DNA from 2 places in the Kluyvera sichuanensis genome. Region 1 is predicted to be linked to the other one. Evidence: predicted binding sites of a transcription regulator. Region 1 holds the regulator's gene; the other holds the start of a gene.
What was found. The regulator Fur, encoded in region 1, represses iron uptake genes when iron is present. The targets are predictions, from matches to a motif close to ATAATAATGAGAACNACTATCAA.
Positions count from the first base shown of each region.

Region 1 (5,866 bases):
TGAGTTCCTCTCTTGCCCCTGAGCGTTAGAATGTCCAACATGATACCCTAACCCGACAATGCGAAAAAAAGAACTTTGCTATGAAATTGAATGTCCGAGCGCAAACTGCACAAAACCTGCACAATAATTCTCCCATCGTTCTCGTCCACGGCCTGTTTGGTAGCCTGGATAATCTGGGCATCCTGGCCCGCGACCTGGTCACCGACCACGATATCCTCCAGGTAGACATGCGTAACCACGGTCTCTCACCGCGCGCCGATGAGATGACCTACCCCGCTATGGCTCAGGATCTGCTCGATACGCTCGATGCTAACGGCATTGAAAAAGCAACGGTTATCGGCCATTCCATGGGCGGTAAAGCGGTGATGGCGCTCACCGCGCTGGCCCCTGAACGCATCGACCGACTGGTGGCGATTGATATTGCCCCGGTCGATTACCAGGTCCGCCGTCACGATGAGATTTTTGCAGCTATTAATGCAGTCACCAACGCTGGCGTCGCCACCCGTCAGCAGGCCGCGACGGTAATGCGCGAGTACCTTAAAGAAGAAGGCGTGATTCAGTTCCTGCTGAAATCCTTTGTCGATGGTGCCTGGCGTTTTAACGTACCGGTGCTGTGGGAGCAATACCCGCATATCGTTGGTTGGGAGACCATTCCGGCCTGGGACCACCCTGCCCTATTCATTCCCGGTGGCAATTCACCCTATGTGACCGAAGCCTATCGTGACGCGCTGCTGGCTCAGTTCCCGCAGGCAAAAGCGCACGTTATCGCCGGCGCGGGTCACTGGGTTCACGCCGAAAAACCGGAAGCGGTGCTGCGAGCCATTCGCCGTTATCTCGCCGAGTGATTAAAAATGCATCGACCGCGCGCCAGAATGGCCGTGGTCGTTGGCGTGTGGGCCCCACTGATGTATGATTGCGCGCTGTCTGCACCGGGTACCGCCCGGTAGCTTGTTTCCCCGAAGTCACTCAGAACCATGGCAAAAGAACAAACGGACCGTACGACCTTAGATTTGTTCGCAAATGAGCGTCGGCCGGGAAGACCAAAAACCAATCCGCTTTCGCGTGACGAACAGCTGCGCATTAATAAGCGTAATCAGTTAAAACGCGACAAAGTGCGCGGTCTGAAGCGCGTGGAGCTGAAGCTGAATAACGAAGCCGTTGATGCACTCAACGAGCTGGCGACTGCCCGTGATATGAGCCGGAGTGAACTCATTGAAGAGATTCTGATGAGCCAACTGGCCCAGCTGCACGGACAGGGGAAAGTCTGAAAAATCCCCCAAAATACGCTTTCATGTAGCAGAGTGTGCAGTCCGGCACGATAGCGGTTTCCGCGCACCTCTCTGTTCTGCTATGATTGCCCTTATCTGTGGGCAATGAGCCACCACCATATCATTAAGTTTCAAGAGGTTATTTTACTCATGGCAATCGTTGGCATCTTTTTCGGTAGCGATACCGGAAACACCGAAAATATCGCAAAAATGATTCAAAAACAGCTTGGTAAAGATGTCGCTGACGTTCACGACATTGCCAAGAGCAGCAAGGAAGATCTGGAAGCATTCGATATTCTGCTGCTGGGTATCCCAACCTGGTACTACGGTGAAGCACAGTGCGACTGGGATGATTTCTTCCCTACGCTGGAAGAAGTGGACTTCAACGGTAAACTGGTTGCGCTGTTTGGCTGCGGCGACCAGGAAGACTACGCGGAATACTTCTGTGACGCACTGGGCACCATCCGCGACATCATTGAGCCGCGTGGCGCAACCATCGTCGGCCACTGGCCGACCGCGGGCTACCATTTCGAAGCATCCAAAGGTCTGGCGGATGACGACCACTTTGTGGGTCTGGCTATCGACGAAGACCGTCAGCCAGAACTGACCGCCGAGCGCGTTGAGAAATGGGTCAAGCAGGTTGCAGAAGAGCTGCACCTGGATGAGATCAAAAACGCCTGATTATCCTGCGGCACGATGATAAATCGTGCCGCATTAATAGGTAAAAGCAATTAAAATAATAGCTACAATTTTTTAACTTTTGAGCGCATACCTGTACAATATCTTCTGATTTAGCGCGGTCTCATCGCCAGTTTGTCGGTGAAGCCTCGTTTTTGAAAGCTTAGTTTACCCGGCTCTTGCTGTTTTCATTTCAATAGGGTCATTCTATAATGAGACGCATTAATTCGGGTGCATTCTCTGTGATACTTTCGCTGATGGAAGTTAATCGTTTAGCAACAGGACAGATTCCGCATGACTGACAATAACACCGCATTAAAGAAGGCTGGCCTGAAAGTCACACTTCCACGGTTAAAGATTCTGGAAGTCCTTCAGGAACCGGATAACCACCATGTCAGCGCGGAAGACTTATACAAACGCCTGATCGACATGGGTGAAGAGATTGGTTTAGCCACGGTTTACCGCGTACTGAACCAGTTCGATGACGCTGGTATCGTGACCCGTCACAATTTTGAAGGCGGTAAATCCGTTTTTGAACTGACCCAGCAGCATCACCACGATCACCTGATCTGCCTCGACTGCGGCAAAGTGATCGAGTTCAGCGATGATTCCATTGAAGCTCGTCAGCGTGAAATCGCATCGAAGCACGGTATCCGCTTAACGAACCACAGTCTTTATCTTTATGGTCACTGCGCTGAAGGCGACTGCCGTGAAGATGAACACGCACATGACGCGGTAGCAAAATAAGCGTACCGCGCTTCTCGAAAACCAGCCTAAGCGCTGGTTTTTTTATGCCCTGCTTTTACGATAGCCATAAAAAAACCGCTGCAAGCAGCGGTTATTGGTAATCAACGTGAACTTATTTCTGTGGCGCGTTGTTACTGCGAATTTCCTGCCAAATCTTATCGCAGTTTTTCGCTACCGCTTCGTCATTGCCCATTTTTCTGGCGTTAATACATTTCTGGTAATCAATGACGCGCACGCTTTCCTGATTCGCGAACTGCTCGTGCGTTTTCTCTTGCTTCAGCACATTCAGCACGCTCTGGCAGGCCTGAATTTTATCCGGATTGCCTTCTGCGGTGTTAATACAGGCGCTGTAAGCATCCTTAAGCTTGCTATCTTCCTTCGGTGCAGGAGATTGGGCACAGGCGGTTAATCCAGCAGCCATCAGCGCAATAATAATCAATTTTTTCATACGATGAGCCTCTTAACAGCGGCAGAGGTCTCCCCCTGCCGCGTTAGCATCAGAAAATAGTGAACGGTGCGATAACCATGAATTTCACGTCACGCTCATCCTGGAACATGTTGTTGTAACCTGCATCGCCCATATTAAGATTGGAGTGATTGTCATACTGGGTGAAGTGCAGTTTGAACATCGTTCCTTTCGCACGGCCATCCTGTACAACATAGGCAGCATCAAGGCTGTACGAGGATTCTTTCAGACGCTGGCTTTGATCGTAGATTTCAGCAGAGCTTGGTTTAGCATCCCAGCCGTAGACATATGATGCCCCGACGGACCAACCCGGCAGGTCCCAATTACTTAAGTCGTACATGGCGCCGAAGAATACCGCTTTTTCGCCGTTGGCGTTGAAGTCAGAACGGTTATCCCACCAGATATCCAGACGACCGTTAGACGATGCATAGGTAGGAGTCATACGCTGCAGGAAGTAACCCTGGTTACCTTCTGCACGCACCCAGGTGCCTTCCAGGCGTAAATCAACCTGACCGACTTTGTAGCCGAAGGTTAATGCCTGTAACCATGCCATTCCATCGTAAAGGTCGTTAGCCAGCGCAACATCATCTGCCGTTGTCAGATTTTTTTGGTCGCTGACTTTGTCATGTGCGCCATAGAACTGATAGCTGGTGGTTAATGGATTACCCACGACATCAAATTTATAGGATGCCTTAGCAAAATACTGGTCCATATATCCCTGAGCCTGGCCAAAAGCAGCTTCAAGCACCAGATCGTTTTTGAAGTCATACTTCAGGCCCAGAGAGTGTAAATAATCCACTTTCTTTTTACGGTCGCCCTGGTAAAAATTATCCATTTCCAGGTGCCACGGAGCCTTGTACTGATCGGTCCACATGTACGAGAAGCTCAGCGCGCCAGCATCACCGTAGTCGAAGTTAGCGCCGGCTTCAGCACCCTGATAGGTGCCAGGCATAAAGCTCCAGTGCGGAGCCAGCAGCGTTTGACCGGTTGGCTGGATATAACCAGCACGTGCCCAGGTAGGACCATATTTAAATTTAGCTGCCGCTTTATAAAGGCTGATACCGCTTTTATCGCCAGACCAATCTTCATCGTATGCTTTATTGCTCGCGGAGAAGGCAATTTCGTTCGGGTGAGCACTACCGTTATTCTCTGCCATTTCAATCGCGGTAAACGCCGCAATATCAATACCGAACATGTCAGCCGCATAGCCAGACTGGAAGTCGAGGTTGGCGTTCCAGGTGGAGTGGGAAAGGTTGGTTTTATATTTACCGTTGTCATTTACATCTTTACGGTCACGCTCACGCTGCCAGTAATAGATACCACCGGTCATTGTAGAATCGTCGATGAAGCCTTCTGCCTTTGCTTCCGGAGTCATCATAAAGCCTGACATTGCTGTCACACCGGCGATAGCCAGCGCCAGCGTACTACGTTTGCCACTAAACGTACGCATAGTTATATCCTCTTTGACTTTTAAAAATGCCGCTGCAAAGCAGAAGGCAAAAAAATAAAACTGATAAAAAGGTACTGCTAAAAAATTGTGTTTCACTACACCTACAGACTATTTTTCGCGACGCGAATTATCAATCCTTTTCCGCAACGAGAGTGCAGGATTATGACAAAGCGCACATATTTGGTTTCCGTTTGTAACAGAGTGCGTTACTGCAACATCTCCGCGCCAAGCCTTGCCGGGCCTGAGAAAAGTGTGAATGAGACCGTTTACATTAGACTTTTGTAACAAGCGGGATTAAAAGCGTGGGATACTTAGAGGTAGAATAATTGCATTAATTCGCTTCGCGAAACTAAGTAAGGCAACGTTTGCCGAGACGCTTACCCGGTGCTGAGTGCCTCCATGCACACCCCAGCAAGCTGACCATGGGACCAGGTCATAGGATTATCTCGTGACCATCATCTAATACCACGCAATGACTTTCCCCTTTTTATCAACAATCACTCCTGTGGTAAGCCCATTCGACGTTTCACTATAAGCATGGTTTTCATCAAAGTAGCGAATCCTGGCTCTAAAAAATACGCAGGTATATGGGCCATCATCACCCACCCAATCTAATTCACCGGGAAAACAATTATCACTATTGTTCACGGTAGTGGTCTCACAGCAATCTGGATTCTCACGGTTAAATTCATTGACAGAACGATAAAGCACTAACATAAAATAATTGCCATTTGTATATTTCTTTTTTAATTTATCTTTATACGCTGTAGCATCATGAATAAAATAATCACCAAGCTTAGGCCATGGATAAATAGACAAAATATCATGTGAAATTTCTATTTGCTTATCTCTATTAGTAACAAAACTCTTGATAACTTCCTCTACCGCCCTACGTTCCCTGATGGCAAATTTTTTCTCCCCTTGGTATATTCCCTGAAGAGCAATTAATATAACGCATGCTATAAAAACTAAAAACACCATTTTTACTTTATGTTTGCTAACCATTAAGGATAATTTATTCATTTTTAAACCCCTGAAGTATAAACCTGGATTTCATAAAACAAATACCAAGAGTCGATCTTTCCCCATAAACCCATTGCTGAAAAGTCCGCATACGATTTAATGGACTAGCTACAACACGTAGCGGTTTATCTTGTTCAGGATAAGATAGCGTAGAGAGGATAAAATATTCTTTATTAACCGTTATAATCTCATCAAAATAGCTAAAAGTATGAGATTTATTATCCACAGCATCAT
Region 1 is NZ_CP162271.1:97,828-103,693, reverse strand. Features, by position in the region: gene ybfF (esterase) at 81-845, shown strand; gene ybfE (LexA regulated protein) at 975-1,268, shown strand; gene fldA (flavodoxin FldA) at 1,419-1,949, shown strand; gene fur (ferric iron uptake transcriptional regulator) at 2,241-2,693, shown strand; gene chiQ (ChiQ/YbfN family lipoprotein) at 2,806-3,141, opposite strand; gene AB2B48_RS00480 (chitoporin ChiP) at 3,191-4,609, opposite strand; gene AB2B48_RS00475 (hypothetical protein) at 5,069-5,632, opposite strand; gene AB2B48_RS00470 (hypothetical protein) at 5,625-5,866, opposite strand, start outside.

Region 2 (5,866 bases), 1.9 Mb from region 1:
CAAGGGGACGCTGATAAGCTGCTGCGGCATGGGCCACGTACCGCTACGCCGCACGGCTAACAGCAGCAGACGCGCCAGCGCGGGGGCTAGCTCTGCCTGGCCGCTGAACTTGAAGTGGTGAATCAACGTACTGAGCGGTGGTTGATAGTCGTTTACGGTCACCAGACGCTGCCAGGGCGGCGGTTTTTGTAGGCAGCGCCCGCACGGTGCATGGGTGCTCCCCGAAGGTAAACCGCATTGCGGGCAGCGACAAATCTCGCTTTCTACCGCGTGGGTACAGCGCGAGCAGATGCCCCACGCGGGTAGCGCTAGCGGCATTTTGCATAGCCAGCACGAGCCGTGGACTGTTAGCATAATCCCTCCTTGAACCAATAAAACGAGAACAATAGCTGATGAACGACATCTGGTGGCAAACCACGGGCGAAGGAGATTGTCATCTTGTGCTGCTGCACGGATGGGGGCTGAATGCTCAGGTCTGGGATTGCATTACGCCGGAATTAGGCGCGCATTTTACGCTGCATCTGGTCGACCTGCCGGGCTATGGCCGCAGCGGTGGGTTTGGTGCGCTTTCGCTGGAAGAGATGGCCGAACATGTGCTGGAAAAAGCGCCGGTTAACGCTATCTGGCTTGGCTGGAGTCTTGGGGGGCTGGTGGCAAGCGAAGTGGCATTACGCCACCCGGAACGCGTCGAGGCGTTGGTCACCGTCGCATCGTCCCCTTGCTTTAGCGCGCATGACGCGTGGCCCGGCATTAAGCCTGAGGTGCTCAGTGGGTTCCAGCAGCAGCTCAGCGAAGATTTCCAGCGCACCGTTGAGCGTTTCCTGGCGCTGCAAACGCTGGGTACCGAAAGCGCCCGTCAGGATGCGCGCGCGCTGAAACAGACGGTGCTGTCCCTGCCAATGCCCTCTTCTGAGGTGCTGAACGGCGGCCTGGAGATCCTCAAAACCGCTGACCTGCGCCAGTCACTCACCGCGCTGACGGTGCCGTTCCTGCGCCTTTACGGTCGGCTTGATGGGTTAGTCCCGCGCAAGATTGTGCCGCTGCTGGATGCCCAGTGGCCGCAGAGTGAATCGCTGGTGTTTGATAAGGCGGCCCATGCGCCGTTTATTTCGCATCCACAGGCATTTTGCGAGTCGTTGATTGCGTTAAAAAAGCAGCTTTAAAATAATTTTTTACCTGACGTGGTAAATGGCAAATTTGTAGCAATACTTAACTTGTTGCGGTGGCTGACTATTTCAGTAAGCCACCGTCACCTACAAAAATAACTGAATGGAGTGTAGGCCTATGAAACTTGTTACAGGTATTGTTGCATCTCTGGTTATTGGTTCTCTGTCATTTGGCGCATTTGCCGCCAAGGAAATTACTAAAGAAGACGTTGCGAAGATGAAGCTGACTAAAATTGGCAACATCACCACGTCAAAAACGACGTCGCCGATGGACGCGAAGCACGATCTGTCGAAAAAAGCGGATGAGCTGGGCGGCAAGTACTATGTGATTATCGCGGGTCAGAAAAACGAGAAAAACGTTCACGGTAACGCGGACGTCTATAAGTAAGTAGGGTCGAACATGTTATTCCCGGCGTTGCGTTAACGCCGGGAATACGTTTTAGCGTAGCGCCCACCACTGACGTAAGCAGGCTTTTCCTTCCGGGCAGCTTTTGCAGCTGCCGGTCAGACACCCATCCGGTTCTTCGTCAATCTTCATGACTTTCCCCATGGCTTCCAGGCGGCTCAGCATGGCATCGATCATCGCCTGCGGCGTGTGCAGTTGGGCGCTGAGCTGTGAGGCTTCCATGCGTCCCTGCAGTGCCAGCATATCGCGTACTTCAATCAATGATGCCATGATGACTCCTAGTGACAATCGCCCGCTGGGCTAGAGCAGCATGAGGTTGGCGTTTTACGCGTCGCCAGCAGGGAGACGTCCACCCGGCTACGGGCACGGCGCAGCAGACCAATCACCACCACGTTGAACAGAATCACCGCCAGGATGCACACCAGGCTGTAGCGTGGGTGCTGGCTGAAGCTCACCGTCTGGTAGTACAGCGTCGAGAGTGAGTAGGCGATGTTCAGACCCCAGAGAATAGAGAAGGACATCCAGCCGCGGCTCGACTCACGGGCAATCGCCCCCATCACCGAAATGCATGGAATGTAGAGCAGAACGAAAATCAGGTAGCTGTAGGCTGCTGCCGCGCTGCCGAACTTGCTGCTCATCACGCCCATCGCCCCGGTTTCCATCTCGCCGTCGCCTTTGCTGGCTTCGATTGGGTTGGCCAGTACGCTCAGGCTAAAGGTGTCTTTCAGCCCCTGCCAGGTTTCATCAGCCGCTGCCAGCAGCTCTTCACCGAGACTGAATTCCTGCGGGTTGAACTCCTCGTTCTGAATGTTTTCGGCGGTGTAGAGGGTGTTCAGCGTACCGACCACCACTTCTTTTGCCATCGCGCCGGTAAACAGACCCACGGTGGCCTGCCAGTTATCGTCATGGACGCCAATCGGTTTAAACACCGGCGTAATGGCGCGGCTGACGGAGGCCAGCGCGGAGTCGTTGATGTTATCGACGATTTTGCCGCTGAACGAGAAGCTGTTCAGCGCGCTCAGGAAGATACTGACGATAACGATAACTTTACCCGCGCGCAGCACGAAGCCTTTCAGGCGCTGCCAGGTCTGGATAATCAGGCTCTTAATATGCGGTACGTGGTACACCGGCAGTTCCATCACGAACGGCGATGCTTCACCGCGCATAATGGTGTATTTGAGCATAAGGCCGGTCAGGATGGCGATAACGATCCCCAGCACGTACAGGGAGAAGACCACCAGCGCGCCGCCCTGGCCGAAGAAGGCGGCGGCGAAGACGGCGAAGATAGCCAGACGTGCGCCACAGGACATAAACGGCGCCATCATAATGGTCATCAGACGCTCGCGCGGTGCATCCAGAGTACGTGCGCCCATGACCGACGGCACGTTACAGCCGAAGCCGACGATCAGCGGTACAAAGGATTTACCCGGCAGACCCAGAGACTGCATCAGGCGGTCCATCACGAATGCCGCACGCGCCATGTACCCGGAGTCCTCAAGGAAGGAGAGGAACAGGTACATCATGCCGATTTGCGGCACTAACGGCAGCACGGTGTTAATACCACCGCCGATGCCCTGCGCCAGGAAGACCGTCAGCCAGTCCGGGAAGTGCAACTGGTAGCCAATCCACTGAATGCCGTGGATAAAGATAGCGACGGAGCCGCCGTCAAAGATCGGCTGCAGTGCGCCACCGATGTTGATAGCCAGCAAGAACATCAGGTACATGACGAACAGGAAAATCGGTAAACCCAGCACGCGGTTGAGGACGATTTTGTCCAGTGCGGCGGTGAAGCGGCTTGGCTCGGCGGTCAGGGTGTTACTGACGGCGTCGCAAATCGCGGCAATGCTTTGATAGCGGGCGTCGGCGATATGCAGAGCCGGGTCATCCATCTCTTCGCTCAGGTGCGCCAGAGAGACGTCCAGCTTGTGCGCGGCGTCGCCAGCGTAGGCGCGGCTATAGATATCGCCTTCCAGCATCTGCATGCCCAGCCAGTGACGCTGACGTTCAGGGATCTCCTGCGCCATCTCTTTTGCCAGGTTATCGGCTTCGCGCAGCAGCGGCTGTGGATAGTGAACCAGCTCAATCGGCTGGTTGCCCTGATGGCGGTCAATCGCCATTTTCAGCGCTTCAATTCCGCGAGCGCGGGTGGACACCAGCGGCACAACCGGGCAGCCGAGGCGTGCCGAGAGCGCATCCACGTCGATACGGATTTGCTGTTTCTCGGCAATATCGAGCATGTTCAGCGCGACCACGCACGGAATGCCCAGCTCGAGCAGCTGCAGCGTCAGGTAGAGGTTACGTTCGAGGTTGGAGGCGTCGACCACGTTAATCAGCAGGTCGGCATCACCGCTCAGAATATAGTGGCAGGCAATCTGCTCATCCAGCGAGGTTTGCGAGGAGATGGTGGTCAGCGAGTAGGTACCCGGCAGGTCGACGAGGGTGACCTGATGGTCGGTAGTGGCGAACGCGCCTTCTTTGCGCTCTACCGTTACCCCGGCCCAGTTGCCTACGCGCTGGCGCGCGCCGGTGAGCTGGTTGAATAAGGTTGTTTTGCCGGAATTAGGATTACCAATTAAACCGATGGTTAATTTTTTCATATTTCAGACTCTTAGTACCGGGCTGGGGTTATTGCGCGACGGCTTCTAATTCAATAAGCGCGAGATCTTTCTTACGCAATACCAGGCTAACGCGACGGGTTTCAATATGAATAGGGTCGCCGAGTGGCGCTACGCGAACTACATTAAAGGACGATCCCGGCAGCATGCCCAGGGACAGCAGTTTCTGACGATAAGCTGGGCTAATTTCGCGGGAGAAACCGACAATCTTCCACGCAGTATCAGGTGTAAATTGCATATAACCTACTTGTGTATCGCTAGCTGAACGAGGGGAGCACCGCGCGCTGCCTGGCGGCAACCGGGGCGTCGTCAACGAATAAAGAAATAAAGCCTACTGAAAATGATGATAATGAGAATGGTTTTTATCATCAATACATATTATGCGATCGGCGGGAATTTCGAGCGGAATTTGCACTTTTTTTGATATGACGCAAGCAACTCATTGTAGCCGTAAATGAATTAAATATTATTTTCTTCGCTTAATGTTTAATTAAGGTTTCATTGGTTAATAAAATAAAACATGATGACGCTTATTATTAAAAGCCTATAAAAACGAACGGTAGGGTGAGATATATTGCGGTAGCCCGGGCGAGGCGTTTTAACGCCGACCCCGGGGTGGCTCTGGAGCCTTTCCCGGCGTCGCTGTGCTCGGCCGGGCTACTGGTTGCAATTAGCGTTTTTTACCCATGGCGGCTGCCAATGCGTCCATCATGGCGCTGTTACCTGCAGGCTGCGCTTCACGCCCGCGCGGTTTTGCGGCTTTCGCGGCCGGGCGGTTGTTGCCCTGGCTGCGATCGTTACCGCCACTGCCGCGACGGGCGTTGGTTTCACCCGGCTGCTCGTCAAGACGCATGGTCAGCGCGATGCGCTTACGCTGCAGATCCACTTCCAGCACCTTCACTTTGACGATATCGCCCGCTTTCACCACGGTATGTGGGTCTTCGACGAACTTATCCGCCAGTGAAGAGATGTGAACCAGGCCGTCCTGATGCACGCCAATATCAACAAATGCGCCAAAGTTGGTGACGTTGGTGACGGCGCCTTCGAGGACCATCCCCGGCAGCAGGTCGTTCATGGTTTCTACACCGTCGGCGAACTTCGCGGTTTTAAACTCAGGACGCGGGTCGCGGCCTGGTTTTTCCAGCTCTTTGATGATGTCGGTAACGGTGGGCACACCAAAACGATCGTCGGTGAACTCAGAGGCTTTCAGGTTTCTGAGCTCATTACTGTTGCCCATTAAATCCTTCAGCGCCTGCTGTGTGGCGGCCAGAATGCGTTCGACCACCGGATACGCTTCCGGGTGAACGGTTGAAGCATCCAGCGGGTTATCGCCGTGGTTTATACGCAGGAAGCCCGCGCACTGCTCAAACGCTTTTGGCCCCAGACGGCTCACCTTCAGCAGTTGCTGGCGGTTCTGGAACTGACCGTTCTCATCGCGCCAGGCGACGATGTTCTGCGCCATCATACGCGTCAGGCCCGCCACGCGGGTCAGCAGCGGCACGGAAGCGGTGTTCAGGTCTACGCCGACGGCGTTTACGCAGTCTTCCACCACCGCATCCAGCTTGCGTGCTAGCTGAGTCTGACTGACGTCGTGCTGATACTGGCCGACCCCGATGGATTTCGGGTCGATTTTCACCAGCTCTGCCAACGGATCCTGTAGACGACGGGCGATAGAGACC
Region 2 is NZ_CP162271.1:3,334,360-3,340,225, reverse strand. Features, by position in the region: gene gntX (DNA utilization protein GntX) at 1-354, opposite strand, end outside; gene bioH (pimeloyl-ACP methyl ester esterase BioH) at 393-1,163, shown strand; gene AB2B48_RS16170 (YdgH/BhsA/McbA-like domain containing protein) at 1,285-1,554, shown strand; gene feoC ([Fe-S]-dependent transcriptional repressor FeoC) at 1,606-1,842, opposite strand; gene feoB (Fe(2+) transporter permease subunit FeoB) at 1,851-4,169, opposite strand; gene feoA (ferrous iron transporter A) at 4,198-4,425, opposite strand; gene AB2B48_RS16150 (Tex family protein) at 4,858-5,866, opposite strand, start outside.
Region 2: a site for Fur is predicted at 4,531-4,553, ahead of feoA (ferrous iron transporter A). Genes of this name have one in related genera too.